Regions from separate parts of the Serratia sp. NA_13 genome, predicted to be linked through region 2. Evidence: predicted binding sites of a transcription regulator. Region 2 holds the regulator's gene; the other holds the start of a gene.
The links. Region 2 encodes PurR, which represses purine synthesis genes. Its sites were predicted from a motif close to CANGCAAACGTTTGCNTG; they were not measured.
Positions count from the first base shown of each region.

Region 1: the regulator PurR is predicted to act here: its motif matches at 4,125-4,142, upstream of cvpA (colicin V production protein).

Region 1 is NZ_JBQZFV010000004.1:183,369-189,381, reverse strand. Features, by position in the region: gene hisQ (histidine ABC transporter permease HisQ) at 1-30, opposite strand, end outside; gene hisJ (histidine ABC transporter substrate-binding protein HisJ) at 116-898, opposite strand; gene ACUTSU_RS09370 (UbiX family flavin prenyltransferase) at 1,200-1,772, opposite strand; gene purF (amidophosphoribosyltransferase) at 1,903-3,420, opposite strand; gene cvpA (colicin V production protein) at 3,442-3,942, opposite strand; gene dedD (cell division protein DedD) at 4,300-5,034, opposite strand; gene folC (bifunctional tetrahydrofolate synthase/dihydrofolate synthase) at 5,035-6,013, opposite strand, start outside.
Region 2 is NZ_JBQZFV010000001.1:224,349-230,361, reverse strand. Features, by position in the region: gene ACUTSU_RS01075 (Grx4 family monothiol glutaredoxin) at 16-363, opposite strand; gene ACUTSU_RS01070 (C40 family peptidase) at 778-1,599, shown strand; gene sodB (superoxide dismutase [Fe]) at 1,792-2,370, shown strand; gene cydH (cytochrome bd-I oxidase subunit CydH) at 2,424-2,513, opposite strand; gene purR (HTH-type transcriptional repressor PurR) at 2,837-3,862, shown strand; gene punR (DNA-binding transcriptional activator PunR) at 3,859-4,803, opposite strand; gene punC (purine nucleoside transporter PunC) at 4,927-6,013, shown strand, end outside.

The DNA of each region.
Region 1 (6,013 bases), on a different contig from region 2:
TAATATCAATTGGGAATAGCCTTGCAGCATTTACTTCACCCTGTCGTCATTGGATCCCGAACCATCGGGGCCGGTGGGCTAGCCCCGTAGTCACAACATGGAACGGTATGCGGTATTAACCGCCGTAGACGTCAAAGTCGAAGTATTTCTTCGCGTACTTGTCGTAAGTGCCGTCTTTGCGCATTTCAGCAAAGGCTTTATCCAGCGCCGCCTTCAGCTCGGTATCGGTTTTGCGCAAGCCCATGCCGGTCCCCACGCCGAAGAATTTGTCATCCTTCACCGATTCACCGGCAAAAGCATAATCCTTGCCTGGAGGCTGTTTCAGGAAGCCATCGCTGCCTGCCACTTCGTCCTGGAAGGCGGCATCGATACGGCCGGATGCCAGATCGGCGTACACCAGATCCTGGTTCTGATAAGGAACCACGGTGATGCCCTTAGGCTGCCACATGGCGTTGGCATAGGCCTCCTGGGTGGTGCCCTGCAGCACGCCGACGCTCTTGCCTTTCAGCGCATCTACGGTAGGTAGCAGCTTGGAACCTTTCGGCGCGATCAGACGGGCGTTGGCAGCATACAGCTTGTCAGTGAAGGCAATTTCCTGCTGGCGTTTTTCGGTGATCGACAAAGAAGAGATGATGGCGTCAATTTTCTTCGCTTTCAGGGACGGGATCAGCGCGTCAAAATCGCTTTCCACAAAGGTACATTTGGTATTTATGCGTTCGCACAGCTCTTTGGCCAGATCGATATCAAAACCGACCAACTCGCCCTTGGCATTTTTGGATTCAAAGGGTGCATAGGTCGGATCGGTGCCGATCTTCAGCGTTGATGGTACTGCGGCAAATGCGCTGCTTGCCGCGCTTAAAGCCAAGACTAAAGGAAGAACCAAAACCTGCTTTTTCATAATTCACCCTCAAATTGATTTTTTGATGCCACTGCGGGCATTACTTTTCCACCAAATCAATTTGCAGTAATCGTGCCACATTTGTTGCTGTAGGCGGAGGGAACGGCTCCGGCCTTCACAAAACTGTTTCCTGGGACGATAACCGCAAAATTAAATCGGCCAGTGTTGGCCGCGCCACGGGCAATGGATAAATACCAGCGCCTTGAAACAGTGAGCGTGATGAAGTGAGATCATTATGGTGCATGCGCCGCCCTAATTCAGTGCGGTGTTGCACAAATGTGCTAAATTGGGGAGAAATTTGTTAATTGGCACCTTGCCAGCGGGTAAATAAATCTTGCGGTAATTCAATGTCAAACTGATCGACCACCCGGTTTACCGTTTGATCGATGATGTCTTCTACGCTGGCAGGACGATGATAAAACGCCGGTACTGGCGGCATAATCACCGCGCCCATTTCCGCCGCCTGAGTCATCAGACGCAAATGGCCAAGATGTAACGGGGTTTCGCGTACGCACAGCACCAGCCGGCGGCGTTCTTTTAACACCACGTCGGCGGCACGCGTCAGCAGACCGTCGCTGTAGCTATTGGCAATGCCAGATAAGGTTTTGATTGAACAAGGCAAAATCACCATGCCGGCCGTTTTGAACGAGCCGGAAGAAATACTGGCGCCAATATCGCGCGAGTCATGCACCACATCAGCCAGCGCCTGCACTTCACGCAGGCTGAGATCGGTTTCCAGCGACAGCGTCTGCCGCGCCGCATTACTCATCACCAAATGGGTTTCCACCTCTGCGACGTCACGCAATACCTGCAACAGGCGCACGCCATAGATTGCGCCACTGGCGCCGGAAATACCGATGATGAGTCGTTTCATAAACTGGCCCCTGCCGAGGAAAAAATAGGATCAGGCAGACTTTGCCGCAATGGGGCTACATAAGCAAGTCAGGGAGGGATAATGCACCGCAGCAAACGCCGCGGTGCACTGTTTTGGTCAAGGGGGAAACTTAACCTTCGTTGTGCATTTCCAGATTTTCCGCTTCGGTCTGACCACGTATTTCTTTGGCGTCGTCATTGCGCAGCGATTCCAGATACTCGAGGTAGCTCTGGTCGACGTCTTTGGTGACGTAGATACCGTTGAATACCGAGCATTCGAACTGGGTAATGTCCGGGTTCTCTTCGCGTACCGCTTCAATCAGATCGTCCAGGTCCTGGAAGATCAGGCCGTCGGCACCGATGATCTGGCGAATTTCATCCACTTCACGGCCGTGGGCAATCAGTTCGTTGGCACTCGGCATGTCGATGCCGTAAACGTTAGGGAAGCGGATTTCCGGCGCTGCGGAAGCCAGATAAACTCGTTTCGCCCCGGCGTCACGCGCCATCTCCACGATCTGTTCCGAAGTGGTGCCGCGTACGATGGAATCATCCACCAACAGCACATTCTTGTCGCGGAATTCGGCACGGTTGGCGTTCAGCTTACGGCGCACCGACTTACGGCGCGCCTGCTGGCCCGGCATAATAAAGGTACGGCCGACATAGCGGTTTTTCACAAAACCCTGACGATATGGCTTATCCAGGATACGCGCGATTTCCAAGGCGATATCACAGGACGTTTCCGGGATTGGGATCACCACGTCGATGTCCAAATCTTCCCATTCGCGGGCAATCTTCTCACCCAACTTCTGCCCCATACGCACGCGTGCGCTGTAGACCGAAATCTTGTCCATAAAGGAGTCCGGACGAGCGAAATAGACGTATTCGAACAGACACGGGTTGGTTTTCGGGTTCTCTGCACACTGGCGAGTGAACAGTTGACCCTTCTCAGTGATATACACCGCTTCGCCCGGTGCCACATCACGCAAGAACTCGAAGCCCAGCGTATCGAGTGCGACACTCTCGGAAGCCACCATATATTCATTGCGGCCATCTTCAAGCTGACGCTTGCCGATCACCAGCGGGCGGATACCGTTAGGGTCACGGAATGCCAGCAGACCATGGCCGATGATCATCGCCACGCAGGCGTAAGCACCACGTAGTTGCTGATGCATGGCGGCAACGGCGGTGAAAATGTTGTCGGATTCCAGCGGATAATGTTGGAAACGGTCCAGCTCACTGGCCAGTACGTTCAGCAGGATCTCGGAATCGGAGGTGGTGTTGATATGGCGGCGGCCGCTTTCAAACAGCTTTTGGCGCAGCTCATGGGCGTTGGTCAGGTTGCCGTTGTGGGCCAGCGTCAGGCCGAACGGCGAGTTTACATAGAAGGGTTGAGCCTCTGAGGCACTGGAGCTGCCAGCCGTTGGGTAGCGCACATGGCCAATACCCATGTTGCCCTGCAAGCGCTGCATATGGCGTGCCTCAAACACATCCTTCACCAGACCGTTTGCCTTACGCAGACGGAACCCATTGTGGGCATCTATGGTGACGATGCCTGCGGCATCCTGGCCACGGTGCTGAAGCACCATCAACGCATCATAAATCGACTGGTTTACCGGCATAAAACCGGCGATACCGACAATACCGCACATGTTGTCTTTTCCTCATCAGCGCTACCGCCCCGGTAAATGGGTCGGCAAGAAACTCGACGTGCTCTGCAGGTAGTCAAAGAACCACCTGATGATGTAACTGAACTGGGGGATCAGCTGCGACTGTTTCCAGTCGGTACTTTGTGAGAAACCGGTAAAGGTATCCAGGAAAAACAGTATCGCCGAAACGATCAACACGCCGCGCAGTGCGCCAAAACAGACGCCCAGCACCCGGTCAGTGCCCGATAACCCGGTTTTCTCTACCAGTGAGCTAATCACATAGTTAACAATAGCGCCTACGATCAGGGTCGCGATAAACAAGATGGCAATCGCGATGCCGTTTCGCACCAGTTCATCTTCAAAACGAGTGAAGTAGACTGCAAGGTAAGAGTAGAAATGGCTGGCAACAAAAAACGCACATCCCCATGTCACAAGTGACAATGCTTCGCGAACAAACCCTCGGATCAGGCTCACCAGAGCCGAAAACCCAATCACCGCTATAATGACGTAATCAATCCAGACCATGAACTATTCCAATGATGAATCGCCCCTGCCTACCCTTCATCCTTCAAGCCGCATCGGCGTTGGCTGCCTTTACTCACACCCGTCACTTGGTGAACCAAGCTCCTGGCGATTCGTTCAGTTGCCGCCTTGATGCAACTTGAATTCTCTTGGGTATATCCAATTCGCGGCGAATTCTAACAGAAAACGTAAACGTTTGCGTAGGGGTTTTCCTGCCCCGCTACAAATAAAAAACGGCGATAACAAAATTCCCAATCGCCGCGCCTACATAGGCCATTTCAACTACGAAAGGCACATTATTTTTAATGATTATATCGGCATGTACCGATTATGAGGCACAGCATACTGCGCCCTATAATCTTAACGTACGCCGTACGGCTTCACCTGACCGCTCAAACCACTGATCGAATTCAACGCGGACAGCGAAGACTGCAGCTTCTGTTTTGAGGCATCCGGGCCGACGTAGATCCGGGTGATCTGGCCCTGTACCGGCGTTGATGGCACGGTAAAGGCACGGTAGCCGGACAGCCTGAGCGATGCCACCACCTCGTTCACCTTGGCGGCGTTTTTCAGCGCACCAAGCTGCACCACATAAGCCTGCCCTGCCGGCGCTTTCTCTTCCGCCGGTTTCTGCACGGGTGCAGGCTCAGGCTTGGGTACTGGCGTTGGCTCAGGCCTCACCACCGGTTTCGGTTGCGGTACCTGTTTTGGCTTCGCTTCCACCGGTTTGGTTTCTACCGGTTTAGGCTTCACCTGCGGCTGCGGCGTCGGTTGTGGACGGGTTTCGACCGGCGGCGTAACCAATGTCGGCTGCTGCGTCGGTTGGCGAGCTGCCTGCTGCGTTGCTGCCTCATTGGCCGCCTGCTGCTCAACCAGTGCCCCCGCCCCTTCCGGCGGCTGCGCCGGTAGCGGTTGGCTTACCGGTGGCACCACGTCGTTTTCTTCCACATCACCGGCCTTCGGCACCAATGGGATGGCGGCGAACTCGTCCTCATAATGTTTCTTTTTACCGTCCAGCAGTCCTGGCAGGATAATCACCCCCAGCGCGACCAAAATCACGGTACCGACCAATCGGTTTTGAAATTTACTTGCCACTCACACTCCCCGCTCGTCTAACGCCGCCATAACCTGTGCAACGGTGTGGAACGATCCACAGACGATCACAATATCCTGAATATCTGCGTCCTGCATAGCCTGACGCCAGGCAGTTTCGACATCGGCAAACTGCCGCGGTTCCGTCAAATATTGCGCCAAAAGTTCGCCGCTGGCCCCGCGCGGCCCGTCCAGCGGCGCGCAATACCACTCATCGACCTGCTCACTCAGACAGGCCAGGGTGCCGGCGATGTCTTTATCCGACAACATTCCCACCACCGCACGCACCTTGCCGCCATTGCACGGTAAGGTCGCCAGACGCCCGGCCAGGTAACCTGCCGCGTGGGGATTATGCGCCACGTCGAGGATTAACATCGGATCGCGTCGCACAATCTGGAAACGTCCAGGCAATGTCGCCTGCTGCAAGCCGGTGAAGATGGCCCGCTCATCAATTTCCAACGCAGAAAAATGCAGTGCCGCCAGTGCCGTCGCCGCATTGGCTAACGGCACGTTGGGCATCGGCAAATCGGTCAGTAAGGTGCCGCCGCCTTGCCACTGCCAGCGTTCGCCCTGTTCGCTGAAGGTCCAGGCATCGCCACGGCGATACAGTTGGGCACCCAGGGTTTCCGCTACCTGCCCAATGGTGGCCGGCATATCCGGTTCACCCACCACCGCCGGTCTGCCGCTACGGAAGATCCCGGCCTTTTCACGGCCAATGCTTTCGCGATCGTTGCCCAGCCAGTCGGTATGATCCAACGCGATGCTGGTCACTACCGCCACGCTCGGATCGACGATATTGGTCGCATCCAGGCGGCCGCCGAGCCCGACTTCCAGGATCACCACGTCAAGCTTAGCCTGTTTGAACAGTTGCAGCGCCGACAGGGTGCCGAATTCGAAGTAAGTCAGTGAAGTTTCACCCCGGCCCGCTTCAATGGCGGCGAACGAGCGGCAGTGTTCTGCCTCGCTCAGTTCATCGCCCTGA
Region 2 (6,013 bases):
ATAAAACCAAGCCGATTATGGCTGCTGGTCTTCCTGCTGTTTGTACTTCTCTGCCGTTTCTTTGATCAGCTGCTGCAATTCACCGCGCTGATACATTTCCATGATGATATCACAGCCGCCGACCAGCTCACCGTCTACCCACAGCTGTGGGAAAGTCGGCCAGTTGGCGTATTTCGGCAACTCGGAACGGATGTCCGGGTTCTGCAGAATATCAACATAAGCAAAGCGTTCGCCACAGGCAGACAGTGCCTGCACGGCTTGCGCCGAGAAACCGCAGTTTGGCAATTTCGGTGAACCTTTCATGTACAGCAGAATTGGGTTCTCAGTGATCTGGTGCTGAATTTTTTCAATCGTCGTCGTCATTATATTGCTTCCTCAAGCCAAATCTCATGGCTACAACATGCATCACACTGGCTATTGTAGCGGCTGGAACAGTTGCAAGAAAACGCCATCTTTTGCAAGGGCATTCCCCCGTTGTCAGTCGCGTCTCACCGGCAAGGCCTTTCCGGTCAAAACATATGCGCAGAATAACATTTTTAATCCGGCCATTTCACTAATATATTTCCTGTCAAAAAACGCCACTTAATAAGTTCCCTGGTGGTCGTTGTTGGTTTTTTATACATCAACGGTTTGATTTTTCGGCAAAAAAAATGCTATTAACGTTTTCTCACAATATGGATTATCATTTATGGGTTCTTCGCTGTTTTATATGGCGAAATTCGGGAATACTGTCACTCATTCGATATCTGTTCCGGGGCCAAGGTTGGTAACGTCGACATGCGTTTAATTCTTACGCTTTTTGTGCTGTTGTTTACACAGCTATTCTTTAATCTGGCGCACGCAGCGCCACAGTCGCGTGTTGCCGCTGAGCAGCGCAAGAGCCACGTAAACGAAGCCCGGCCGGATGACCGCAAGAAAAAGAAAGCGGTTAAAGCCAGCAGCAAAAAAGTGAAAGTCACTACTCCGCAGAAAACCGCCAAGGTCTCCAAAGCCAAAACAGAAAAAGCCGCTAAAAAGATCGTTAGCACAAAATCGAAAAACAAAACTCATAAAATAGCCAAAATTAAAGTGACTCCGCCGAAGAAGGGTTATAAAAAAGGCTATGGCCGCCATCGCAAAACCGGCATGGCAACCGCCAAATTGGTGGGTGACGAAAAGCCGCTGAAGCTCAGCCCGGCACACAAAAAACGCTACCAGCATGCCAAGCAAACCGCGATGGCCAAGCTGATGGATCAAATGGGTAAACCTTATCGCTGGGGGGGCACCTCGCCAAGAACCGGCTTTGATTGCAGCGGCCTGATTTATTACGCCTATAAAGACATCGTTAAAATTAAAATGCCGCGTACTGCCAACGAGATGTATCACCTGCGTGACGCAGCGCCAATCAAGAAGAGTGAACTGGAAAGTGGCGACCTGGTGTTCTTCCGCATTAACAACCGCGGTGTGGCTGACCATGTTGGGGTTTATCTGGGCAACGGTAAATTCATTCAGTCACCGCGTACCGGTGAAGAAATCCGCATCAGCCAACTCGACAACGACTACTGGCAAAACCACTACATCGGCGCACGCCGGGTTGTCACGCCAAAAACCATTCGATAATCTCTTTTGCGGCTGGCGCTGTCAGCCGCTCTCCCCTAATAGTTCCCGCAAACCTCATTGTTGTATTCAATCCCTTACCCGTTCCCCTGTATTTCATCGCGAAAATTGCTAATCTAAATACCCACAATAAAAACAGGTCAATCTATCGCCCATTGTTACGTCGGTGGACTGGCACTGTACAAGGAGAAAGCAATGTCGTTTGAACTTCCTGCATTACCTTATGAAAAAAACGCCCTCGAACCGCACATTTCCGCAGAAACCCTGGAATACCATTATGGCAAGCATCACAACGCCTACGTGGTGAACCTGAACAATCTGCTGAAAGGCAGTAAGTTTGAAGGGTTGTCCCTGGAAGAAATCGTTAAGGCCTCTGACGGCGGCATCTTCAACAATGCAGCCCAGATATGGAACCACACTTTCTATTGGCACTGTCTGTCGCCACAGGGCGGCGGTGAGCCTGAAGGTAAACTGGCTGAGGCAATAAATCAGGCATTTGGTTCTTTCGCCGCCTTTAAGCAGCAATTCAGCGACGCCGCAGTGAAAAACTTTGGCGCAGGCTGGACCTGGCTGGTGAAAACGCCAGAGAGTTCGCTGGCTATTGTTAACACCTCGAACGCGGCGACACCGCTGACCGGTGATGATAAACCACTGCTGACCGTCGACGTTTGGGAACACGCTTACTACATCGATTACCGCAACGCGCGACCTGCCTACCTGGAAAATTTCTGGTCACTGGTTAACTGGGCATTTGTGGAAAAGAACCTGGCGTAACGCGGGGAAAAACAATCAGGCGCAGCGAGCTGCGCCTGTTTTACTTGAGGGGATCAGTTCAAAGCAGCGGTGAAGCTGAAAGCAATAATCACGGCCAGCGCACAAACGGTGGTGAACAGTGACATTTTCAGATCGGTATCCATTACAACTCCTTTTCAGATTGGGTTGCCCAAGGGTAAAAGGCACACAATTAATGCGTCAAACCATTTTCACACAGTTAAACAATAAAATCTTGTTATCATTTCCCGGTTTATTATACCGATTACCTCTTCCACTTTGGCTCAATATGGGACAAAATTCGCAGTTCACAACTGTGTACCGGCAAAATGCCCCTCCTGACCAAGCGCTGACGACTTCAACACACTAAAAACTCAGTTTTCGCTTCTTTGGAGAAGGATCTACGCAGGCAAACGATTAACATCATACTTACATACTGCAACATGTGAGTTCAGGAGTCATTCTTTACATGGCAACGATTAAAGATGTGGCCAAACGCGCTGGCGTTTCCACCACCACCGTTTCGCACGTCATCAATAAGACTCGTTTCGTCGCCGAAGAGACTAAAGCGGCCGTTGGCGCTGCGATTAAAGAGCTGCATTACTCACCCAGCGCCGTAGCGCGCAGCCTGAAGGTCAATCACACCAAATCGATTGGCCTGCTGGCCACCTCCAGCGAAGCCCCCTACTTTGCCGAAGTAATCGAGGCGGTAGAAAACAGCTGCTACAGCAAAGGCTATACGCTGATTTTGTGCAACTCGCACAACAATCTGGACAAACAGCGGGCCTATCTGGCGATGCTGGCACAAAAACGTGTCGATGGCCTGCTGGTAATGTGTTCGGAATATCCAGACCAACTGCTGGGTATGCTGGAAGACTATCGCAATATTCCAATGGTCGTCATGGACTGGGGCGCAGCCCGCGGTGATTTTACCGATAGCATTATTGATAACGCCTTCGAAGGCGGCTATCTGGCCGGGCGTTATCTGATTGAACGCGGTCACCGCGATATCGGTGCCATTCCAGGCCAACTGTCGCGCAATACCGGTGGCGGCCGCCATCAGGGTTTTTTAAAAGCCATGGAAGAAGCCAATATCGAAGTACGCGACGAGTGGATTGTTCAGGGCGACTTTGAGCCGGAATCCGGTTACAAGGCCATGCACCAGATCTTGTCGCAGAAGCATCGGCCGACCGCGGTATTCTGCGGCGGCGACATCATGGCGATGGGCGCGATCTGCGCCGCCGACGAACTTGGGCTGCGGGTGCCACAAGACATTTCGGTAATTGGCTACGATAACGTGCGTAACGCCCGCTATTTCACCCCGGCGCTGACCACCATTCATCAACCCAAAGAGCGTTTGGGTGAGATGGCGTTCACCATGTTGCTGGACCGTATAATCAGCAAGCGCGAAGAGTCGCAGGTGATTGAAGTGCATCCAAAGCTGATTGAGCGCCGTTCGGTCGCTGACGGCCCATTCATCGATTACCGCCGCTAATTGCTATCGCCGGAAGCCGCTGTGGCTTCCGGCACCACTTCGCTTAGCCATTCCTGATTCAGCGTTTCACTGTCCCCCAGGTAATCCAACAGCCAGGCCATCGCCGGTGATGGCCTATTCTGCTGCCAGGTCAGGCAACAGGGGCTGGCCGGAAACGGCTGCTGCAGCTGCAACGCTACCAGTTCCCCACGCTGCACCAATGGCAAGGCCTGATGCGCCGGCATCATGCCAACGCATAGGCCGGCACACAGACAGTCCAGCGCCGAGGCCCAGTCCGGCACCACCAGCCGCCGTTGGTTATCCAGTGTCCAGGTGACCCGCTTGGGCAGATTACGCGAGGTATCTTCCAGACACAGGGACGGGAAAGGCCGCAGTTGATCATCATTCAACAGGCCGTCCAACGCCGCCAGCGGATGTTGCGGACTGACCACACACAGCCAGCGCATGTCGCCCATATCGCGAAAGGCAAAGCCGCCGCCGACCGGCACCGCACGCGTCGCCCCAATCGCCATATCAGCACGTCCGTCCACCAGCGCATCCCAGACGCCGTTAAACACTTCCAGTTGAACCAAAAGTTCTACGTCGGGAAAATGGCGATAAAAATCCAGCACCAGTTGGCGACAACGCTGGGGTTTAACAATGATGTCTACCGCAATTTTTAGTTGACCACGCCAACCGTTAGCCACCTGCTGGCACTGGCGGCGAGTGTCGAGCATTTTTTTGATGACACTGCGCGCTTCCTGCACAAATACCACGCCGGCCGGGGTCAGTTCCACGTCACGATGCCGCCGTTCAAACAGCGGAACTGCCAGCCATTGTTCCAATTGCCGCACGGTATAACTGACCGCCGAGGGCACTCGGTGCAGTTCCTGCGCCGCTGCGCTGAAACTACCTGTGCGGGCGACCGCATCTACCACATCGAGAGAATATTCAGACCACACAATCTTGCCTTCAATTTTTTTAACAGCACTTCGCAAATATTACCGTTTCACAAGCAGAGATCCAGCCGGATACACTTGCCGGCGCTAAAAACCTGCGACATTAAAATATTAACGAGAAATACCATGAGAAATTCCTTTGGTTTTATGTTATACCTTGCCGGCCTGAGTATGCTGGGTTACCTGGCCACCGACATGTACCTGCCCGCCTTTGGTGTAATGCAGCAAGATCTGCAAATTTCCGCCGGGGCGATCAGTGCCAGCCTCAGTATCTTCCTGGCCGGCTTTGCCTTTGCTCAACTGCTATGGGGTCCGCTTTCCGACCGTCTTGGCCGTAAACCGGTATTGCTGATTGGCCTGGCGCTATTTGCGCTGGGATGCCTGGGCATGCTGTGGGTACAAAATGCCGTTCAACTGTGGTCACTGCGGTTTATCCAGGCGATTGGCGTCTGTTCCGCCGCCGTCACTTGGCAGGCACTGGTGATCGACCGCTACCGTGAAGGCAAGGCAAACCGCGTATTCGCCACCATTATGCCGCTGGTAGCCCTCTCACCGGCTCTGGCGCCACTGGTCGGTGCCTGGCTACTGAACCACATGGGCTGGCGTGCCATTTTCGCCGTGCTGCTGGGCATTACCGTCATTCTCTTGCTACCGACTCTGCTGTTGAAAGAAAACGCCAAATCTTTGCCTTCCGCAGAAAATAAAAACGCCCTGACCTTCTGGCAACTACTGAAATCTCCGGTATTCAGCGGCAGCGTTATCATCTTTGCCGCCTGCTCCGCCGGCTTCTTCGCCTGGCTGACCGGTTCACCCTTTATTCTTGGCGATATGGGGTACAGCCCAAATGATATCGGCCTGAGTTATGTGCCACAGACCCTGGCCTTCCTGTTAGGGGGTTATGGCTGCCGCACCGCGTTAAATCGCATTAATGGCAACACCTTACTGCCGTGGCTGCTGGTAGCTTATGGCATCAGTATGGTGACGTTATATCTGGTTGCCACGCTGACCGAACCCACGCTTACCACGCTGCTGCTCCCGTTCTGCGTGATGGCGCTGGCCAACGGTGCCACCTACCCAATCGTAGTGGCAAATGCGTTAACCCCGTTCCCGGCAGGCACAGGCAAAGCCGCAGCGCTGCAAAATACCCTGCAGTTGGGCCTGTGTTTTGTCGCCAGCATGCTGGTATCGGCCTTTATCAGCCAGCCGTTGTTGG